DNA from 4 places in the Rhizobium sp. BT04 genome. Region 4 is predicted to be linked to each of the others. Evidence: predicted binding sites of a transcription regulator. Region 4 holds the regulator's gene; each other region holds the start of a gene.
The links. Region 4 encodes LexA, which represses DNA repair genes until DNA is damaged. Its sites were predicted from a motif close to TGTTCNNNNTGTGTTCNG; they were not measured.
Positions count from the first base shown of each region.

Region 1: QMO82_RS16505 (putative DNA modification/repair radical SAM protein) is a predicted target of LexA. The motif match lies at 2,562-2,579, and genes of this name have one in related genera.
Region 2: QMO82_RS24670 (YifB family Mg chelatase-like AAA ATPase) is a predicted target of LexA. The motif match lies at 2,411-2,428, and genes of this name have one in related genera.
Region 3: QMO82_RS22600 (ImuA family protein) is a predicted target of LexA. The motif match lies at 2,049-2,066, and genes of this name have one in related genera.

Region 1 covers NZ_CP125652.1:1,608,108-1,612,841, reverse strand. The annotation lists gene QMO82_RS16520 (dicarboxylate/amino acid:cation symporter) at 1-685, shown strand, start outside; gene QMO82_RS16515 (glycosyltransferase family 4 protein) at 755-1,813, opposite strand; gene greA (transcription elongation factor GreA) at 1,841-2,317, opposite strand; gene QMO82_RS16505 (putative DNA modification/repair radical SAM protein) at 2,585-3,817, shown strand; gene QMO82_RS16500 (UdgX family uracil-DNA binding protein) at 3,817-4,734, shown strand, end outside.
Region 2 covers NZ_CP125652.1:3,369,139-3,373,872, reverse strand. The annotation lists gene QMO82_RS24680 (lysozyme) at 1-165, opposite strand, end outside; partial or broken gene QMO82_RS24675 (ATP-binding protein) at 321-644, opposite strand; gene QMO82_RS24670 (YifB family Mg chelatase-like AAA ATPase) at 789-2,321, opposite strand; gene gshB (glutathione synthase) at 2,497-3,444, opposite strand; gene QMO82_RS24660 (ABC transporter permease) at 3,529-4,563, opposite strand; gene QMO82_RS24655 (sugar ABC transporter ATP-binding protein) at 4,547-4,734, opposite strand, start outside.
Region 3 covers NZ_CP125652.1:2,913,001-2,917,734, forward strand. The annotation lists gene QMO82_RS22595 (DNA polymerase Y family protein) at 1-1,173, opposite strand, end outside; gene QMO82_RS22600 (ImuA family protein) at 1,085-2,029, opposite strand; gene QMO82_RS22605 (metallopeptidase family protein) at 2,191-2,628, shown strand; gene QMO82_RS22610 (DUF1737 domain-containing protein) at 2,754-2,960, opposite strand; gene QMO82_RS22615 (CoA ester lyase) at 2,960-3,859, opposite strand; gene QMO82_RS22620 (hypothetical protein) at 3,999-4,232, shown strand; gene QMO82_RS22625 (glyoxalase/bleomycin resistance/extradiol dioxygenase family protein) at 4,359-4,734, shown strand, end outside.
Region 4 covers NZ_CP125652.1:488,519-493,252, forward strand. The annotation lists gene QMO82_RS10945 (ComEC/Rec2 family competence protein) at 1-2,068, shown strand, start outside; gene lexA (transcriptional repressor LexA) at 2,049-2,768, opposite strand; gene QMO82_RS10955 (VOC family protein) at 2,964-3,860, shown strand; gene kdsA (3-deoxy-8-phosphooctulonate synthase) at 3,857-4,702, shown strand.

The sequences.
Region 1 (4,734 bases), 1.1 Mb from region 4:
CATGGCCTTCACCATCGGCAAGTACGGCATCGGCTCGATCGCCAATCTCGCCATGTTGATCGGCACCTTCTACATCACCTCGCTGCTCTTCGTTCTCGTCGTTCTCGGCGCCGTCGCTCGCTACAACGGCTTCTCGATCCTGGCGCTGCTGCGTTACATCAAGGAAGAGCTGCTGCTGGTTCTCGGCACCTCGTCTTCGGAAGCAGCGCTTCCGGGCCTGATGAACAAGATGGAAAAGGCCGGCTGCAAGCGTTCGGTCGTCGGCCTCGTCATCCCCACAGGCTATTCCTTCAATCTCGACGGCACCAACATCTACATGACGCTGGCGGCCCTGTTCATTGCCCAGGCAACCGGCATTCAGCTCTCCTGGGGTGACCAGATCCTGCTGCTCCTGGTGGCGATGCTGAGCTCCAAGGGTGCCGCAGGCATCACCGGCGCCGGCTTCATCACGCTTGCCGCAACGCTCTCCGTCGTGCCCTCCGTGCCGGTCGCCGGCATGGCGCTGATCCTCGGCATCGACCGTTTCATGTCGGAATGCCGGGCGCTGACCAACCTCGTCGGCAATGCGGTCGCAACGATCGTCGTGGCACGTTGGGAAAACGAGCTGGATACGGCGCAGCTTGCGGCAGCGTTGGGCGGCCAGGCCGACGACACGTCGGCTGCCGGGCTCCAGCCGGCGGAATAATCGGCCAGTGTTCATGGTCTTGAAAATCTGCAGCGGCCCGTTCTCCAACGGGCCGCTTCTTTTTCCGCTTCAGCCGCGGTTGTCGCCGAGAAGCCTGTTATAGACGGCGCCGATCGCGCTTGCTTCCTTCTCCAGCGCGAAATTCGTCGTGACATGGCGCAGCGCATTCTCGCCATGCGTGATCGCCAGAGCGGGATCGGCGATATAGGGCGCGATTGCCCGTGTCAGCGCCTCGCCATCGCCGGCCGCGACGACCGAACCCGTCTCACCCGTGACGATGAGCTCGGCGTAGGCGCCCGCGTCCGATGCCACCACCGCCGTGCGCGAAGCCATGGCTTCGAGCGGCGTCAGGCCGAAGCCCTCGTTGCGGGAGGGGGCGACGTAGAGGGTCAGGCGGCGATACCAGACCTTGATATCCGGCACTTCGCCGAGGAAGAGGATCCGGTCGCTGAGCCCGGCGGCGGCAACATCGGCCTTGAGCTTGTCGCCGAATGCCGAGTGCTCCGCCGTCACGCGACCGGAGACAACAGCTGTCCATTCCGGATTCTGCGGCAGCAGCTTGATCATCGCCTGGACAAAAAGATCGGTGCCCTTCTGATGGCGCACGCGGCCGAAACAGCCGATGAGATGGCGGCCCGGCAGGCCGGTGGCGGCGATGCCGTCCTCTGCCGTTTCCGGCGGGTGGAACAGGGAAAGGTCGACGCCATGCTGGATGATCGTGTGCGGCACCTCAAGGAACGATCCGGAACGGTCGCTGGTCGCAATCACCGCGTCCATGCGGCGGATCAGCCATTTAGTATAGGCGGTGTGGCGGCGTTGCGCGGCCGAGGTGAAGAGCAGCTTCAGCGGCATGCGCAGGAGATGCCGAAGCAGGATGCCGACGGCCATTTCATTGTTGCGGCGGGCGTGCCAGACACGGCGGCGGCGGCGCGCCGGCGGGCGCCAGAGGCCAAGGAGCTGGCGCCACCGAAGTTTCGGCAGGCCCTCCGGCAGGCCAGGGCCGAGGGTCGCGATCCCAATGCCGAGCCCGATCTGGCAGGGAATGAGCTGGACGATGGTCGACGTGACGCCGGAGAGCCGGCGCTTGAAATTGGGCGCGATGATCTCGACGTCACGCATATCAGGCAAGGGATGGGTCTCGTCTGTGGCGGGCGATCAGCCCCAGGAAACCTGGAGGATTTCGTAGGCCTTGGAGCCGCCCGGCGCATTGACCTCGATGGAATCGCCGACTTCCTTGCCGATCAGCGCGCGGGCGATCGGCGAAGAAATGGAGATGCGGCCGGCTTTGACGTCGGCTTCCTGGTCGCCGACGATCTGGTAGGTCTTTTCTTCCTCGGTGTCCTCGTCGACGAGCTTCACCTTGGCGCCGAACTTGATCTTGTCGCCCGACATCTTCGTGAGGTCGATGACCTCGGCGCGCGCCGTCAGGTCTTCCAGCTCGCTGATGCGGCCCTCATTGTGGCTCTGGGCTTCCTTGGCGGCGTGGTATTCGGCGTTTTCGGAAAGGTCACCATGCGCACGGGCTTCGGCGATCGCCTCGATGATTCGGGGACGCTCCTCCTGCTGACGCCAGCGCAGCTCTTCCTGCAGCTTGACGAAACCACCCGGTGTCATCGGTACCTTTTCAACCATTTTTCTGTCCTTCAATCCTTGTATCCGCCGGTCCTTGCATCAGCAAAGTCAGGTACACACAAAAGAAAACAGGTCCCGAAGGGGAGCTTCGGAACCGTGCCACAATCCTAGTTGAGTGCTTATAGCAGATCGCCAAGGCCGATTTCCAGAAAATTCGCATGAACGAAACGCAACCCGCCCCGGCGTCCGATGGTGCGTCTGAAAAATGGGCAAGGGTGGGATTGCTTGGATTGACTTTGCCCCAAGGAACATATAGTGAACAAACTAATGAAGAAGTCACTAACAGAACGCTTGGCCATCCTTTCCGACGCAGCGAAATATGACGCGTCCTGTGCGTCCAGCGGCACGGTGAAACGCGATTCTCACGCAAGCGGCGGGCTCGGTTCGACCGAGGGATCCGGCATCTGTCATGCCTATGCTCCGGACGGGCGGTGCATTTCGCTGCTGAAGATACTGCTGACCAATTTCTGCATCTACGACTGCGCCTATTGCGTCAATCGTTCGTCGAGCAATGTAGAGCGGGCGCGTTTCACGCCAGAGGAGGTCATCTGGCTGACGTTGGAATTTTATCGCCGCAACTATATCGAGGGCCTGTTCCTTTCCTCCGGCATTATTCGGTCGTCCGATTACACGATGGAGCAGATGGTCCGCATCGTTCGCGAACTGCGCGCGACGCATAATTTTCGCGGTTATATCCATCTGAAGTCGATCCCTGAGGCGTCGCCGCGTCTGATCGAGGAGGCGGGGCTTTATGCCGACAGGCTGTCGCTCAATATCGAGCTTCCGACGGATCACGGCATCACCCGCTTCGCACCGGAAAAGAAGCCTGCCAATATCAGGCGATCGATGGGGGATCTGCGGCTGAAGATCGAGGCCGCCAGCGAACCGACGCTGCAGACGAAGAAGCGCCAGCGTTTCGCACCCGGCGGCCAGAGCACGCAGATGATTGTCGGTGCCGATGGCGCCAACGACGCGACGATCCTTGCGACCAGCGGCCGGCTCTACAGCAGCTATGGTCTGAAGCGCGTCTATTATTCCGCCTTCAGCCCGATCCCGGATTCGTCGAAAAACCTGCCATTGATCAAGCCGCCGTTGATGCGTGAACACCGGCTCTATCAGGCCGACTGGCTCTATCGTTTCTACGGTTTCGGCATCGACGAGATCACGGCGAACCAGGCGGGAGGCATGCTCGATCTCAGCCTCGACCCCAAACTTGCCTGGGCGCTTGCCAACCGGGGCGAATTTCCCGTCGATATCAACAAGGCCGAGCGTGAACGGCTGCTGCGCGTGCCCGGCCTCGGCACCAAGACGGTCAAGGCGATCGTTTCGGCGCGGCGGTTTCGTCGTCTGCGGCTCGACGATCTCCAGCGGCTTGGCGTTTCGATCAAGAAGGTCCAATCCTTCATCTCGGCGGAAGGCTGGTCGCCGCGCCGGCTGATCGACCGGCCGGACCTTCGCACCATGTTCGAGCCGCAACCCGAACAATTGTCGCTGCTGTGATGCGCCGGGTCGTGCTGGCAGGACGCGGGGATCTTGCCGAATGGCGGGATGCCGCTCGCGCTTTCGCGGTCGCCGGCATCTTGCCGGAAGAGATCGATTGGCGCGAAAAAGACGCAGAGGCGGATCTTTCATTCCAACGCGACGCCATGCCGCCACCGCCCGCGGCGACACGCAAGCCGATGACGGTGCCGCCGGCCTTCATCGAGCTGGCGGAGACCGTTCTCTGCCATTCCGATCCGGCGCGGTTTTCCCTGCTTTACCGCCTGCTCTGGCGACTGCAGCTGGACCGGCAAGTGCTCGAAGTGGCATCCGACGAGGATGTCGCCCGTGCTCGGCTGATGGAGAAAAACGTCCGACGCGATGTGCATAAGATGACGGCCTTCGTCCGTTTCAAGGAGGTGGGGCCCGTCTCTGCGGACCGCCGAAAATTCCTCGCCTGGTTCGAGCCGGACCACCATATCGTCGGGCGCACAGCGCCATTCTTCCAACGGCGCTTCACCGACATGGACTGGCTGATCGCCACGCCCAAAGGGTCGGCCGCCTGGGATGGTGAACGGCTGACGATAAACGACGCGCCGTGCGAAAAGCCCAACCTCACCGATGCCACCGATGAACTGTGGCGCACCTACTACGCCAGTATCTTCAATCCGGCGCGGTTGAAAGTGAAGGCGATGCAGGCGGAGATGCCGAAAAAATATTGGAAGAACCTGCCGGAGGCCGATCTCATTCCCGGGCTGATCGCATCGGCAGAGAGCAAGGTGCGGGCCATGGCCGCGCGGGAGGCGACGCAATCGCTGCCTTTTCACGACCGGTTGCAGGAGGCGGCGCGCAACCTTCCCGCCGAGCCTGAAGCACCCGCAGGCACGCTGGGAGCGTTGCGGGCCGAAGCCGCGGTTTGTACACGTTGTCCACTTCAT
Region 2 (4,734 bases), 1.8 Mb from region 4:
TAGTATAGGCCTTGCTTCTACTCCTTTTGACGCACCGCGAGGCTCATTGAAATCTTCAACCTGACTTTGCGAAGGGACGTGGCTTAGCTGTACTTGGCTTTCCGCGTGCGCAGATGCGAGGAACAATATTGATAAAGAACTGGAAAGCGAGAATAGCTTAAGCATAGAAGTCCCCAATTTTTTATTAGTTGTTACCAGGAAAACGCGGTTGCGCAATTAAAAAGTGTAGGTTTGTAATGAAAGTGCCGGTAATAGCGCTAAATTTTCGTTGAAAAACTGCCCGTGAAGGCTGATGAAAAAACAGAATAATGCACCTTAAAAAGATTGTGGCCCCCCGGCGTTGCGATCTCAAGCGCGCGCTTGGCGCTTTCCTGGCCCTTGATCTCGGCAAGATCCGGCAGGTTGGCGGCATTGGCGCGGATCGACGGCTCCGGCCTCGACAGCACCTGCGTGCCGCGGAAATGATTGGCAAGGGCAATCAGGCTGCGGGGTGCGAGAATATCGACATCCGCGCATGCCCAGGCGGCTTCGGGGCCGCTTTCGGCGGGGCAGATCAGCCCCTTGCCCAGCGCATTGGCGCCGATCGCGGCCGGCAGATCGAAATGCGAGCCCCCCTTCAGCAGGCCGGCCAGCGCCAGATTGACCAGCTTCGCCGCAGCACCGGGGCCGAACGCTATCTCTCGACGGCGCTGTCCGGGGGCCTCGGTAACTTAGGCAGGGACTCTGGCCGGGGCTATCCCGGTCAAGTCATCTTCGCAGAGAATCGAGCCGCTCGGCGCCCTTATTTCCTACGCCGCAGCCGTCAGCCTTTCGCCGGCGATCCTGTAGGAGATCGCTTCGGCGAGATGGATGCGGCCGACGGTTGGTTTGCCGTCGAGATCGGCGAGCGTGCGGGCGACCTTGAGGACGCGGTGGTAGCCGCGGGCGGAGAATTTCATCTTTTCGGCGGCGTCGCGCAGCAGCTGGAGGCCACTGGCATCGGGCTCGGCCAGTTTCTCGATCATCGCGGTGGAGCAGCGGGCATTGGTGCCGATGCCTTTTGCCCCGGCGCTTTCGAAGCGTTGCTGCTGGATCTCGCGGGCGCGGGCGACGCGGCGGGCGACGTCGGCGCTGCTTTCCGCCGCCATCGGCCGGATCAGATCGGCGGCGGAGACGGCCGGCACGTCGATGCGGATATCGATGCGATCCATCAGCGGGCCGGAGATGCGGGCCTGGTAATCGCTCATGCAGCGCGGGCCGCGGGCGCAGGTATGTCCCGGCTCGCCGGCCATGCCGCAGCGGCAGGGGTTCATCGCCGCGATCAGCTGGAATTTCGCCGGATAGGAGACGCGGTGATTGGCGCGCGCGATGACGCATTCGCCGCCTTCGAGCGGCTGGCGCAGCGCATCGAGCGCCTGCGGCGTGAATTCGGGAAACTCGTCGAGAAACAGCACGCCGTGATGGGCAAGCGAGGCTTCGCCGGGACGGACGCGCAGGCCGCCGCCGACGAGGGCGGCCATGGTGGCGGAATGATGCGGGGTGCGGAAGGGCCGGCGGTCGGAAAGCTTGCCGCCGGAGAGCTGACCGGCGATCGAGTGGACCATCGACACCTCGAGCAGCTCGGCGGCCGAAAGCGGTGGCAGGATCGACGGCAGCCTGGCCGCCAGCATCGACTTGCCGGAACCGGGAGGGCCGACCATCAAGAGATTATGGCCGCCGGCGGCGGCCACTTCGAGTGCGCGCTTGGCGCTTTCCTGGCCCTTGATCTCGGCAAGATCCGGCAGGTTGGCGGCATTGGCGCGGATCGACGGCTCCGGCCTGGATAGGACCTGCGTGCCGCGGAAATGATTGGCAAGGGCAATCAGGCTGCGGGGTGCGAGGATATCGACATCGGCGCCCGCCCAGGCGGCTTCGGCGCCGCTTTCAGCCGGGCAGATCAGCCCCTTGCCGAGCGCATTGGCGCCGATTGCCGCCGGCAGCGCGCCAGATATGGCGGCGATCGTGCCGTCGAGATTGAGCTCGCCGACGACGACAAAATCCGACAGCGCATCGGCGGGAATGGCGCCGAGGGCAGCCATCAAGGCCAGCGCGATCGGCAGATCGAAATGCGAGCCTTCCTTCGGCAGATCGGCAGGCGCCAGATTGACGGTCACCCGCTTTCCCGGCAGCGCCAGGCCGGAGGCGTGAAGGGCTGCCTGCACGCGCTCACGGCTTTCGGCCACCGCCTTGTCGGGCAGGCCGACGATCTGCATGCCGACCTTGCCGGGAGCGACCATGACCTGCACCTCGACCGGCACACCTTCGATGCCCTGAAATGCCACCGTACTGACACGCGCGACCATATGCCCATCCCTTGTCCCGCAAACTCTTATAGCGCCTGCAACCCTTCAGGGCCAGCGGTTGCAATCTGGCACGGAAACAGGACTAAAACAAGAACAATCAAGGAACGCAGTCAGACATACATTGTGACCGGGGTTGTACCCGGTCATAGCAGGCGCGTGGGGTTACGAGCCGAGATCAGCCGCGCTTGCGCTCGATCGCGTCCCAGAGCAGGCTCGCAATATCGGCGCCGCCGAATTTCTTGACCTCGCGAATGCCGGTGGGAGAGGTGACGTTGATCTCGGTCATGTAATCGCCGATCACATCGATGCCGACGAGCAGGAAACCACGCTCGCGCAGCGCCGGGCCGATGCGGGCGCAGATTTCGCTTTCGCGCGCGGTCAACTCGGTCGCCTCGGCGCGGCCGCCGACATGCATGTTGGAGCGGCTGTCATGTTCGGCCGGCACGCGGTTGATGGCGCCGGCGAATTCGCCGTCGACCAGGATGATGCGTTTGTCGCCCTTGCGCACGTCGGGCAGATATTGCTGGGCAATGAAGGGCTCACGGAACAGCTGGCCGAACATCTCGAGCAGCGAGGAGAGGTTGCGGTCGTCGCGGGTCGAATGGAAGACGCCGGCGCCGCCATTGCCGTAGAGTGGCTTCAGGATGATATCGCCCATCTCGTCGCGGAAGCGGCGGATCTCGGCGGCATCCTTGGTGATCAGCGTCTTCGGCATCAGATCGGCAAATTCGGTGACGAAGATCTTCTCCGGCGAATTGCGCACCCAGGCCGGATCGTTGACGACGAGCGTCTTCGGGTGGATGCGCTCAAGCAGATGCGTCGAGGTGATATAGGCCATGTCGAAGGGCGGGTCCTGGCGCAGCAGCACGACATCCATGGTCGAGAGGTCGACGCGCTCGGGCGTGCCGAGTTCGTAGTGATCACCCTTGATGTCGCGCAGCAGCATCGGCTCGACGCTGGCAAAGAGCTTGCCGTCGCGGAAGCTCAGGCGGTCGGGCGTGTAATGGAACAGCCGGTAGCCGCGCGCCTGGGCTTCCAGGCTCATGGCGAAGGTGGAATCACCTGCGATATTGATGCCTTCGACATGGTCCATCTGGACCGCTACATTGGTGATCTTGGCCATTTCCGTCCCTTCCTGACTGCCGGACAGATGTAGGTCGGCCAGGGCTCAAACGCAACGGCCAATCAAGGGCCTACGCACCCCCGACTAACGCGTCTCGAGGATCCGCATCAGCCGGCCGCGATAGCTGTCGAGAATGACGGCGAGCACGATGACGGCGCCGATGACGATCGGCTTGATATTGTCGTCGGCGCCAAGCAGCTGCAATCCCGTCGACAGGACCTGCAGAATGCAGGCGCCGACCAGCGTGCCGATGATCGAGCCTTTGCCGCCAGAGAGGCTGGTGCCGCCGATGATGACGGCGGCGATGGCATTCAGCTCATAGCCGATGCCGGCAACCGGGCTGCCGACATTGAGGCGGAGCAGATAGACCATGGCGGCAATGCCGGCGGTCAGCCCGGAGATGGTGAAGACCGCGATCTTGTATCGTTTCGGCTGGTGCCCGGACAGCCGCACAGCCTCTTCATTGGTGCCGATCGCAAAGACGAAACGGCCGAAGACGGTGTAGCGCAGCACGAACCAGCCGATCAGGACGACGACGATCGCAATCAGGAAGATCGACGGAAAGATGCCCCAGAAGATCAGGTTGCCGAAATCGACGAAGGGCTGCGGCAGGCCTGTGATCGTCGAATTGTCGCTGACCACGCGGGCCAGGCCGCTGGCGACGTTCAGCATGCCGAGAGTGACGATGAAGGACGGCAGTTTCCATTTCTCGCAGATCCAGCCGTTGACGGCGCCGAGGATGGCGCCGGTGCCCATCGAGGCAAAACAGGCGAGAACAATCGCCTGCCATGGCGAAAACGCCGGATTGATCATGATCGTCGCACCGATCACCGTGCAAAGGGCGAGCAGCGAGCCGACCGAGAGATCGATGCCGCCGACGAGAATGACGAAGGTCATGCCCGCAGCCAGCACGGTGTTGATGGCGATCTGCACGAAGATCTTCAGAAAATTCTCCGGCGTCGCGAAATAGGGCGCCGTCGCCGAGAAAAACGCCAGGATCAGGACGAGGGCAATGGCGACACCCGCCTCCTTCATCGAGATCCGGATCAGCTTGTCCCAGACGCTCACCTGTTTCGCCCCAGTTTTCGCCTCAGTCTGTTTTTCAATGTTGGCGGACACGGCTGTACTCCTTGTAGGCGAGCGAAAGGATCCTGCTTTCGTCAAATTGTTCCCGGGCTATTTCACCTGATATCTTGCCGTCGGAGAAGACGATGATGCGATGGCAGATGCCGATCAGCTCCGGCAGATCCGAAGAGACGACCAGGACACCTTTGCCCTCGGCCGCGAACT
Region 3 (4,734 bases), 2.3 Mb from region 4:
TTCCGGCACATGGCTCTCGCGGAGCTGGAAGCTTTGCAGGCAATCCGCACCCAGTCGGGCCGAGACCCGGTCGACGAAAACCGAAAGCGAGATCTCTCCCTGGCGGTCGCCCTCGAAATCAGCCTGCGCCTCATTGAAGGGATCATGTCGCAACACATTCAACCGCAGGATTTCGAAACCATAACCGGCATCGAGATCGTCATAGACCGCCTGCAATCGCTCGGCAAAAAGCCCGGCGATGACCTTTGGTTCGCGCAGCGGCTGCGAAGCGCCGACGGAGATACGAAAGACCCTGCCGTCGACGCGAAACAGCACCAGTTCGAACACCCGCCCGCCGGCGCCCCGCGCCTCCAGCGACGGCTGCAACGATAGGGCGACCTGCCTGGTGACGGCCAGGATCTGTTCTTCCGTGCCGATGGGCTCGATCAGCCGGCTTTCGGCCGAAAGGCTGGCGACCGGACGCCGGGGCGAGACCGGCTCCTCTTCACGCCCCAGCGCCTGGTCGAGACGCAAAAGCAGCTGCGGGCCGAACCGGCGGGTCAGCGGCGCTCGCGGCGCATCGATGACGTCGCCGACATATTTCAGACCGAGCTTCTTCAGGGCATCGACGGTTTGTTCTTGCAGCCGCAAGGCTGCAACCGGCAAGGACATCAGCACATGGTCCGTCTCCTCGTCCTCGATCACGCCGCCTTGCCCGAAGCGGGACACGGCCCAGGAAAGGCCCGGCGACGATGAGACCGCCCCGCACGCATCGAAGCCCATATGAAAAAGCCGTGACAGCACATCCCTGAGAAGTGCCTTTTCACCGCCGAAGAGATGGGCGCAGCCGCTAATGTCGAGAAACAGACCGTCCTTGTCGTCGAACGCCACCAGCGGCGTATAACGGTCGCACCAATCGGCAATTGCCTCCAGCAACCGGCGGTCGGCCACCGGATCCTCTTCGACGACCTCGAGCGTTGGGTACATGGCACGCGCTTCGGCAACGCCCAACTCCTTCTTCAGCCCCAGACTCTCGGCCAACTCGTCCAGTGCCGTCAGCCGCATGACATTGTTGAGTTTGCCGGAACAGACGATAGGCGGGGTCTCAGGACGCCCTTTCGAACGCCAGGAGAGCCCCCATCGCCTGCGGGCGATGCGGTCCGTTGGCAGATGCGGGAAGCTGATCGCCAGAATGCGCTGACTGTTCGCCTGGAGGACGAACGAGGTTTGGTTCGGCGACAGGGAGAAATTCGCGTTCATGGGGATTCCACTCCAGAAGAAAGGAGAGCGGGGCCGGATTGCGGCTCTTCTCCAGCGTCAGACGGAAAATCGGATTGCCGATGCTGCCGGAAAGCTTCGATCCGTCCGGCAACGGCCGCAGAGCGGAGGGGCCCGGTTCGACATGCAGGCGGAAGGCCGCACTGCTTGCCTCCTCCGCCCCGGCCTGGCGGACGAGAAAGAGCGGATGGCGGGCAGCCCGCGCCCGAAGACTGAGCCTGCGGCTTTCGGTCAGGCCGAAATGGGCGGGATTGCCTCGCACCTCGAAGATGACCGCCGAGAAGGCAGCGCTTTCCACCGCGGCCTCCACCAGCCAGAGCGCCTCGTCCAGCTTGCGCGGCGCGGCATGGAGAAACCGCTCCGGGCTCAGTCCGAAATCCCGAAGCCCGGGAGCATAGGGACGACCGGCCTCCAGCGTGCCGACAGCATCGCCGATCCACAGCAACGGCAAAAGCCTGCCGGCATCCGCCTCCTGTTTCTGCAGCCGCGCGGCAACAGCCATCGCCAGCCCGCTTGCAGCACCTGCATCACGAGACAGAGCCGAGCGGAATTCGGTGATCGCATCGAGCGGCAGGCCGCCTTCCAATGCCCCATCGAGAAACTCCACCCCAAACGGTAGGGGCGGCAGAATGCGCTCCTGGTGGTTCTTACGTCCTTCTGCCAGGGCTTCCTGCTCCGCTGCGGCAAGCGCTGGCGCGGGCCTTCCCTCCAGTCGGGCAATGGTTTCGCGGAGCGCAAAAAGCCGCTCGCGCGCCAGGGCGTGCTGCGCCATGGCGTTCTCCGATCCGTCTTGTTCCTGTTATGTTCTTATAGATTCCAGAGAGCTAATGAAGAGTCAACGGCCATTTTCTATGAATTTATTCCTGCCTTTGATTCCGCACTCGAAAATCGGCGATAAAGGTTCTATATGGGCCCGCAAAGGAAGGAATATTCATGGCCCGCATAGACCAGAGCGATGATTGGCGGGACCGCCATGCGCCGACGATCAGCACCTTCGAGTCGCTGGCCATGGAGGCCTACAGCCATCTGCCGGATGAATTCCGCCAGCTGACGACCAACCTCACGATCGAGATCGAAGATTTCCCCGATGACGACGTTTTCGAGGACATGGCGCTGGAAACCCCTTTCGATCTGCTCGGCCTTTTCGAGGGCAGGGGCATTTCCGAACGTTTCACGCTGGAAACCGGCGAGATGCCGAACCGCATCCGCCTCTACCGGCGCCCCATCCTCGATTACTGGGCTGAGAACGACGAGACGCTCGGCGATATCATCACCCATGTCCTGATCCACGAGATCGGCCACCATTTCGGGCTGAGCGACGATGACATGGAGCGGATCGAGGCCAGCGCCGAGGAAGCCGCCGAACGCTAAAGCGCGTCGCAATCTTTCAGATTCGCTCCTTGCGCTTTAGCTCTTTGTTTTACGCATGTCGTTGCCGCAAAACCGCTGCACACTTTTGCGCGACATGCTTTAAGCCGCGCGTTCGGCAGAACGCGCTATTGCTCGGAGAGCTTCATCTCGGGATCGTAATCCTTGCCTTCGACAGACTTGACGACGGCCTGGCCGCATTGCATCGCGCCGGTTGCGGCATTGAAGGCATAGGTCGGCGAGCCTTCCAGCGACCAGCCCTTGTTGAGGGCAGCGGTGACCTTGTGGCAGAAGGAAGCGTCGTCGGGACCGGTCAGGAAGCGGTAGAGTTTCATCAGGCGGGCTTTCTTGCAGAAATCAGGCGAGCTTTATGAACCAGAGCTTCGGCTTGAACAAGATGCAGACGCTCGATCATCCGCCCACCTGCATTGATGACGTTCAACCCATCGGAGGCGGGATCGGCAAAAGCAGCGATGATCGCCTCGGCTTCCGCAATCGCGGCCGGATCCGGGCCGAAATGCCGGTTGGCGGGCTCGATCTGCGCCGGGTGGATCAGCATCTTGCCGGCAAAGCCCATGGCCCGGCCCTGCCGGCATTCGGCATCGAAACCCTGCTCGTCCCTGAAATCGTTGAAGACGCTGTCGATTGCATCGAGCCCGTAAGCGCTGACCGCAAGCACGACCTGCATCAGCCACGGCACCAGATAGCCCCGCCCCGGCTGCGCCAGCACGCCGGTTTCCTTGCGCAGGTCGTTGAGCCCGACGACGAGACAGTCGAGCCGCGAGCCCGGCGTGCGCCCGGCTTCGGCGATCGCTCCCGCATTCAGGATACCGCGCGGCGTCTCGATCATCGCCCAGATGCGCAGATCTTCCGATGCATCCGCCTCGGAGAGAAGGTCGCTGATATCAGTGACATCCTGCGGCTCGTCGACCTTCGGCAGCAGCACGGCAGCGGGAGCAAGGGCCGTCACCAGCTCCATATCGTCCAGGCCGAAATTCGATGACAGGCTGTTGATGCGAATGATCCGCTCCTTATTTTCGAGCGGACGATCCGAAAAGAAGCGCCTCAGGTTTTCCCGCGCTTCCAACTTCTTTTCCGGCGCCACGGAATCCTCGAGATCGAAGATCACCGCATCGCAATCGACCGCATGGGTCTTTTCCAGCGCCCGGGGATTGATGGCAGGCACGCTCAGCACCGAACGGCGCAGGCGGGGGGTCACGGGGTTTCGGCTCATGGCCGAATTAGTGCCAAGCTTTGCACGCCGAAGCAAGCAGCCCATGCCAGACGTCCAGCAGAACAACAAAAAGCCATGCTTGCCTTGCAGAGAGGAAAGAGAAGGACCACATTCCTTTCCGAAGAAAGGTCTCAAACCCATGCAGAACATTCGCTCCATCTTCCTCATGCTTGCCGGCGCCACCGTTTTCGTGGCCATGCTGCTTCTCACCTTTTCGGTGACACTTGCCGTCGGCGGCATCCTGACCGTACTCATGGTCGGGCGCGCGCTATCGATGAAGATGAAACCCGCTCCGGTCCGTGCCAAGGCAAATAACGGTAAGCCGGAGATGCGGGTCTGGAACGACGGCCGCGGCACGATCATCGATCTCTGATCACCTTTTCGCTGAAAATTTTGGTTCGCCGAAAAATTTCGGCCGACACTGTCGGATCATGCTTCCATGCTACGTCCTTGAAGCAGCCAGGCATTCAGCCGGCGCTAAGATGAATGGAGGACAAGCATGGATGCAACGACAGAAAGCAACCCGACCAAGATGCCGCCGGTCAAGAATGGCCTGTTGCCCTATCTGACGGTCGGTGGCGCGGTGAAAGCCGCCGAATTCTACAAGAAGGCTTTCGGCGCCGAAGAGGCCTATACCGTGCCGGTCGACGAGAGCGGCCGGACGATGCATGTGCATCTCTACATCAACGGCAGCTCCCTCATGCTGTCGGATGCCTATCCCGAATACGGCCACCCCTTCAAAGGGCATGAAGGCTTCGCCATCCAGTTGGTGATCGATGATATCGATTTCTGGTGGGATCGCGCCGTCGCTGCCGGCGCCGAAGTCGTCATGCCGGTCGAACTGATGTTCTGGGGCGACCGATACGGCCAGCTTC
Region 4 (4,734 bases):
TGCGCTTGCACTTTTCGCCTGCGGCATGCTCTCGGCTGAGTTCGAGAGCTGGCGGGCTTCGACCGTCATCCTCGATTCATCCGTGACGACGACGGTGACGGGCCGTGTCGAACGGCGGGAAGGCGACGGCCGCGGGCGCTGGCGCTACATTCTTGCCGTCGCGGGCACGGAGGCGCCGGAGTTGAAGCGGCCGCCGGGACGCATAACCGCAATCGTCCGTGGCGCCGACGCGCCTTTCGAGATCGGCGACATTATCACCGGCAGGGCACGGCTGACGCCACCGGCAGGCCCCGCACTTCCTGCGCTCAACGACTTCTCATTCGGTGCTTATTTCGATGGCATCGGCGCCAATGGTTTCTTCTATGGCGCGCCTGAGAAAGTCGACGTGCAGGCAGGCCCGCAGGCTGCCAGGTCGACGTCGGACGCTCTGCTCGAATGGCTCTACCGGCTGCGCAGCGGCATCGGCGACCGCATACGATCGATCCTGCCCGGCGACACGGGCGCTTTTGCCGCTGCTCTGGTGACGGATGAGCGGCGCGCCATCTCGAATGCGACGACGGAGGCGCTGCGCCAGTCCGGCCTTGCCCATATCGTTGCGATCTCGGGCCTCAATATGGCGTTGTCGGCCGGCATCTTCTTCGTCGGTTTCCGGATGCTGCTCAGCCTCTTTCCCGGCGTCGCCCAGGCCTATCCGACCAAGAAGATCGCCGCCGCCGGCGCGCTCATCGCCGTCACCGCCTATTTCCTGATCTCCGGTTTCGGGGTCTCGGCCGAACGCGCCTTTATCATGATGGCCATCATGCTGGTTGCCGTGTTCTTCGATCGGCCATCGATCAGCCTGCGCAATGTCGTTCTCTCCGCGTTGGTCATCATCGCCATTTCACCCTCCGAAGTCTTGGGCCCGAGCTTTCAAATGTCCTTTGCCGCGACATTGGCTTTGGTATCGGGTTATCAGCTGTGGAAGGATCGGCGTGTCCGGGAAAACGCCTTGCTGAAACTGCCGATCGTCAGGCCGGTGGTCGCCGTCGCCGGTTTCTTCGGCGGCGTCTTTCTGACCTCGCTGATCGGCGGTTTTTCCACCGCGCTGTTTTCGATCGAGCATTTTCATCGCCTGACCGCTTACGGCCTGCCGGCAAACCTCGCGACGATGCCGATCATTTCCTTCATCGTCATGCCGGCCGGGCTGCTGGCGATGTTGCTCATGCCTTTCGGTCTGGACGCTCCCCTCTGGGAGGTGGTCGGATTCGGCCTCGATCTGGTGATTGCGGTCGCCAAGACGGTGTCCGGCTGGGGCGGTGATATCGGCATCGGCCGCTTGCCCGCCTGGTATTTCGCTGTTGCCGTGGCAGGCTTTCTGCTGCTGACGCTGCTGCGCACCCGGCTGCGCCATGTCGGCACATCGATCATATCAGTCGCGACTCTTATCCTGCTGCTTCTGCCGGTTCCCCGGCCGCCGGACCTGGTGATTTCGGAGGATGGTAGTCTGGTTGCGGTCGTCGCGGTCGCGGCGATCGCTTCCAACCGTGAAAACCCGCCGGATTTCATCTTCGACCAGTGGCAGCGAGCGCTGGTCCTGCCGACGCATGCAGCGCCGAAGATGCTGGATGGTCCCGCTATCCCGCCGGAAGGAGAAGACCGCCGCGTCAGGCTCTCCCGCGATCAGCAGAACGAAGCGAGGACGGCGATGCAGGCGGCGGCCGCGGGCGGCGACGCAAACCGTTTTTCCTGCGTCAAGAAGGCCTGGTGCACATCAAGGCTCGGCAATGGCCATATCGTCACCGTCATCGACAATGCCGCCTATCTCGGTCCGGCCTGCGATGCGGCCGATATCGTCGTGACATCGGTCCGCCTGCGTTTCAACAGCTGCCGCTCTGGTGGGACGCTCTTTACCGGCGAGACGCTGCGCAGGACAGGCTCCGTGGAGTTGCGCTTCACCGATGCCGGCCTGGAGGTCGTGAGCGCATTCGAGACCCTGTCGCGGCCATGGATGCGCCATCGCGCCTATGACTGGCGCAGCAACAGTTTTGCCGAATCCGGCCTGTCTGGTGTCAGTGATAGCGGCGAATGAGGCCGACGAGCTTGCCCTGTACCTTGACGCGGTCCGGCCCGAAGATCCGGGTCTCGTATGCCGGGTTGGCGGCCTCCAGCGCGATCGAGGCGCCTTTGCGGCGGAAGCGCTTCAGCGTCGCTTCCTCGTCATCGACGAGGGCAACGACGATGTCGCCGGGACTTGCGGTGCTGCCGTTGCGGATGATCACGGTGTCGCCGTCGAAGATGCCGGCATCGATCATCGAATCGCCCTTGACCTCGAGCGCATAATGTTCACCGGAGCCGAGCATGTCGGCGGGAACGACGATGTCGTGGGTATTGTTCTGGATCGCCGAGATCGGCACGCCGGCGGCGATCCGGCCCATAACAGGCACGGAGACCGAGTTGCCGTTATCGGCGACAGGTTTGGCAGGAGCGGGAGCGGCGACCGGCTGGGGCTTGCCGAGGCTGCCTTCGATGACGCTCGGCGAAAAGCCCCGCCGTGGCTGGATGCTGGGGCTGTAGGCCTCCGGAAGCTTGATGACCTCGAGTGCCCGGGCCCGGTTCGGTAGGCGGCGAATGAAGCCGCGTTCTTCGAGCGCTGTAATCAGGCGATGAATGCCGGACTTCGAGGCAAGATCGAGGGCATCCTTCATTTCGTCGAAAGACGGCGGAACGCCGGACTCCTTCATGCGCTCATGAATGAAAAGGAGAAGCTCCTGTTGTTTGCGCGTGAGCATCGACGTCAGACCCCTGATTGAAACAAATCCAGAACAGACACTATATGTTCCATATGTGTTCCGCAAGTGGCTAAATTTCCGTAAAACTTGCCGCCAACTCGTTGAGATTTTTATTTTCGTTCGCCGGATTGGCGGACAAGTCTTGCCTTGGGTGGCACTCTCACACATCTCTGCTTTGCCACGAGAGGGGATATCATGAACGCGCATTCCGCCAAACCGCATCCGCTGGATCACGTCGTGCTGCCCGTCGTCAATATCGATCTGGCGCGCGAAAGGCTCGGCAAGCTCGGCTTTACCGTTGCCGCCGAGGCGCGCCATCCCTTCGGAACGGAAAATGCCTGCGTCTTTTTTGCCGACAAGACCTATCTGGAGCCGCTCGGGGTTGCGAGCATCGCCGAGAGCGAGACGTCGGCGCGGCAAGGCAATGTCTTCACCGCCCGCAACCAGGCTTTCCGTTTCCGCTGCGGCGAGGAGGGGCTTTCGGCAATCGTCTTCGCCACCGAAGATTCTGCCCGTGATCATAAGAATTTCGCCAGCAAGGGATCGAGCGCCGGCGAGATGCTGGAGTTCAGCCGGCCGATGATGATGCCGGATGGTTCCGAGAGCGTCGGCAGCTTCAAATTGGCTTTCGCCAGCGATCTGCGGGCGCCTGATTTCTTCCTCTTCACCTGTCAGCGCATCAACCCGCTCCCGGCTGACCGTGGTGCGCTGGAGAAACATGCCAATGGCGTCATCGGCATAACCGAGGTTGCGCTTTGCGCGCCTGATGCCGCCGCATTCGGCGCCTTCGTCAGCCTCGTCGCGGCGCAGCCGGCAATCGAGAAAACCGGTTTCGGCGTCAATATCGCCGCGTCGAATGCGAGAATCAGCCTGATGACGCCGGAAGGGCTGGAGGCCTATTTCGAGATCGCCGTCTCATCCGCCGACCGCGGCCTGCGCGGCCGGGCAATCCTCTTTGCTGTCGCCGATCTTGCCGTGACAGAAGCGCATTTGGCTGCTAACGGAGTGACGTATACGCGCAAGAACAATCGCATTCTGGTGAAGCCCGCGCCCGGGCAGGGCACGCTCTTCGCCTTCGAGGAAACACGATGAGCACCGATACGAATTCCGAAGTCAAGATCGGCGAAGGCCAGGGCCAGGTCACCTTTTCAAATGCCGGCCGCCTGTCGCTGATTGCCGGCCCCTGCCAGATGGAGAGCCGCGACCACGCCTTCATGGTCGCCGGCACGCTGAAGGAGCTTTGCGAAAAGCTCGGCATCGGCCTCGTCTATAAGAGCTCGTTCGACAAGGCGAACCGCACTTCGCTTTCGGCCGAACGCGGCATCGGGATTGAAAAGGGTATGGAGGTCTTTGCCGACCTGAAGAAGGAATTCGGCTTTCCCGTCCTGACCGATGTCCATACCGCCGAGCAATGCGCCGAAGTGGCAGAGGTGATCGATGTGCTGCAGATTCCAGCCTTTCTCTGCCGCCAGACCGATCTTCTCATCGCCGCCGCCAAGACCGGCCGCGTCGTCAACGTCAAGAAGGGCCAGTTCCTCGCTCCCTGGGATATGAAGAACGTCCTGAAGAAGCTCAACGCCAGCGGCAATCCGAACGTGCTGCTGTGCGAGCGCGGCGCCTCCTTCGGTTACAACACTCTGGTTTCCGATATGCGTTCGTTGCCGATCATGGCAGCGATGGGCGCCCCCGTTGTTTTCGATGCCACACATTCCGTGGCGCAGCCGGGCGGGCAGGGGGATTCCTCCGGCGGTCAACGGGAATTCGTGGAAACGCTGGCGCGTGCAGCGGTAGCGACCGGCATTGCCGGCGTCTTCGTCGAAACCCATCAGGACCCGGACAATGCGCCTTCCGATGGCCCGAACATGGTCTATCTCAAGGACATGCCGCGGCTTCTGGAAAAGCTGCTCGCCTTCGACGCGGTCGCCAAGGCCTGACGTTCAACAGCCTGACATGATCGTGCTGTAGG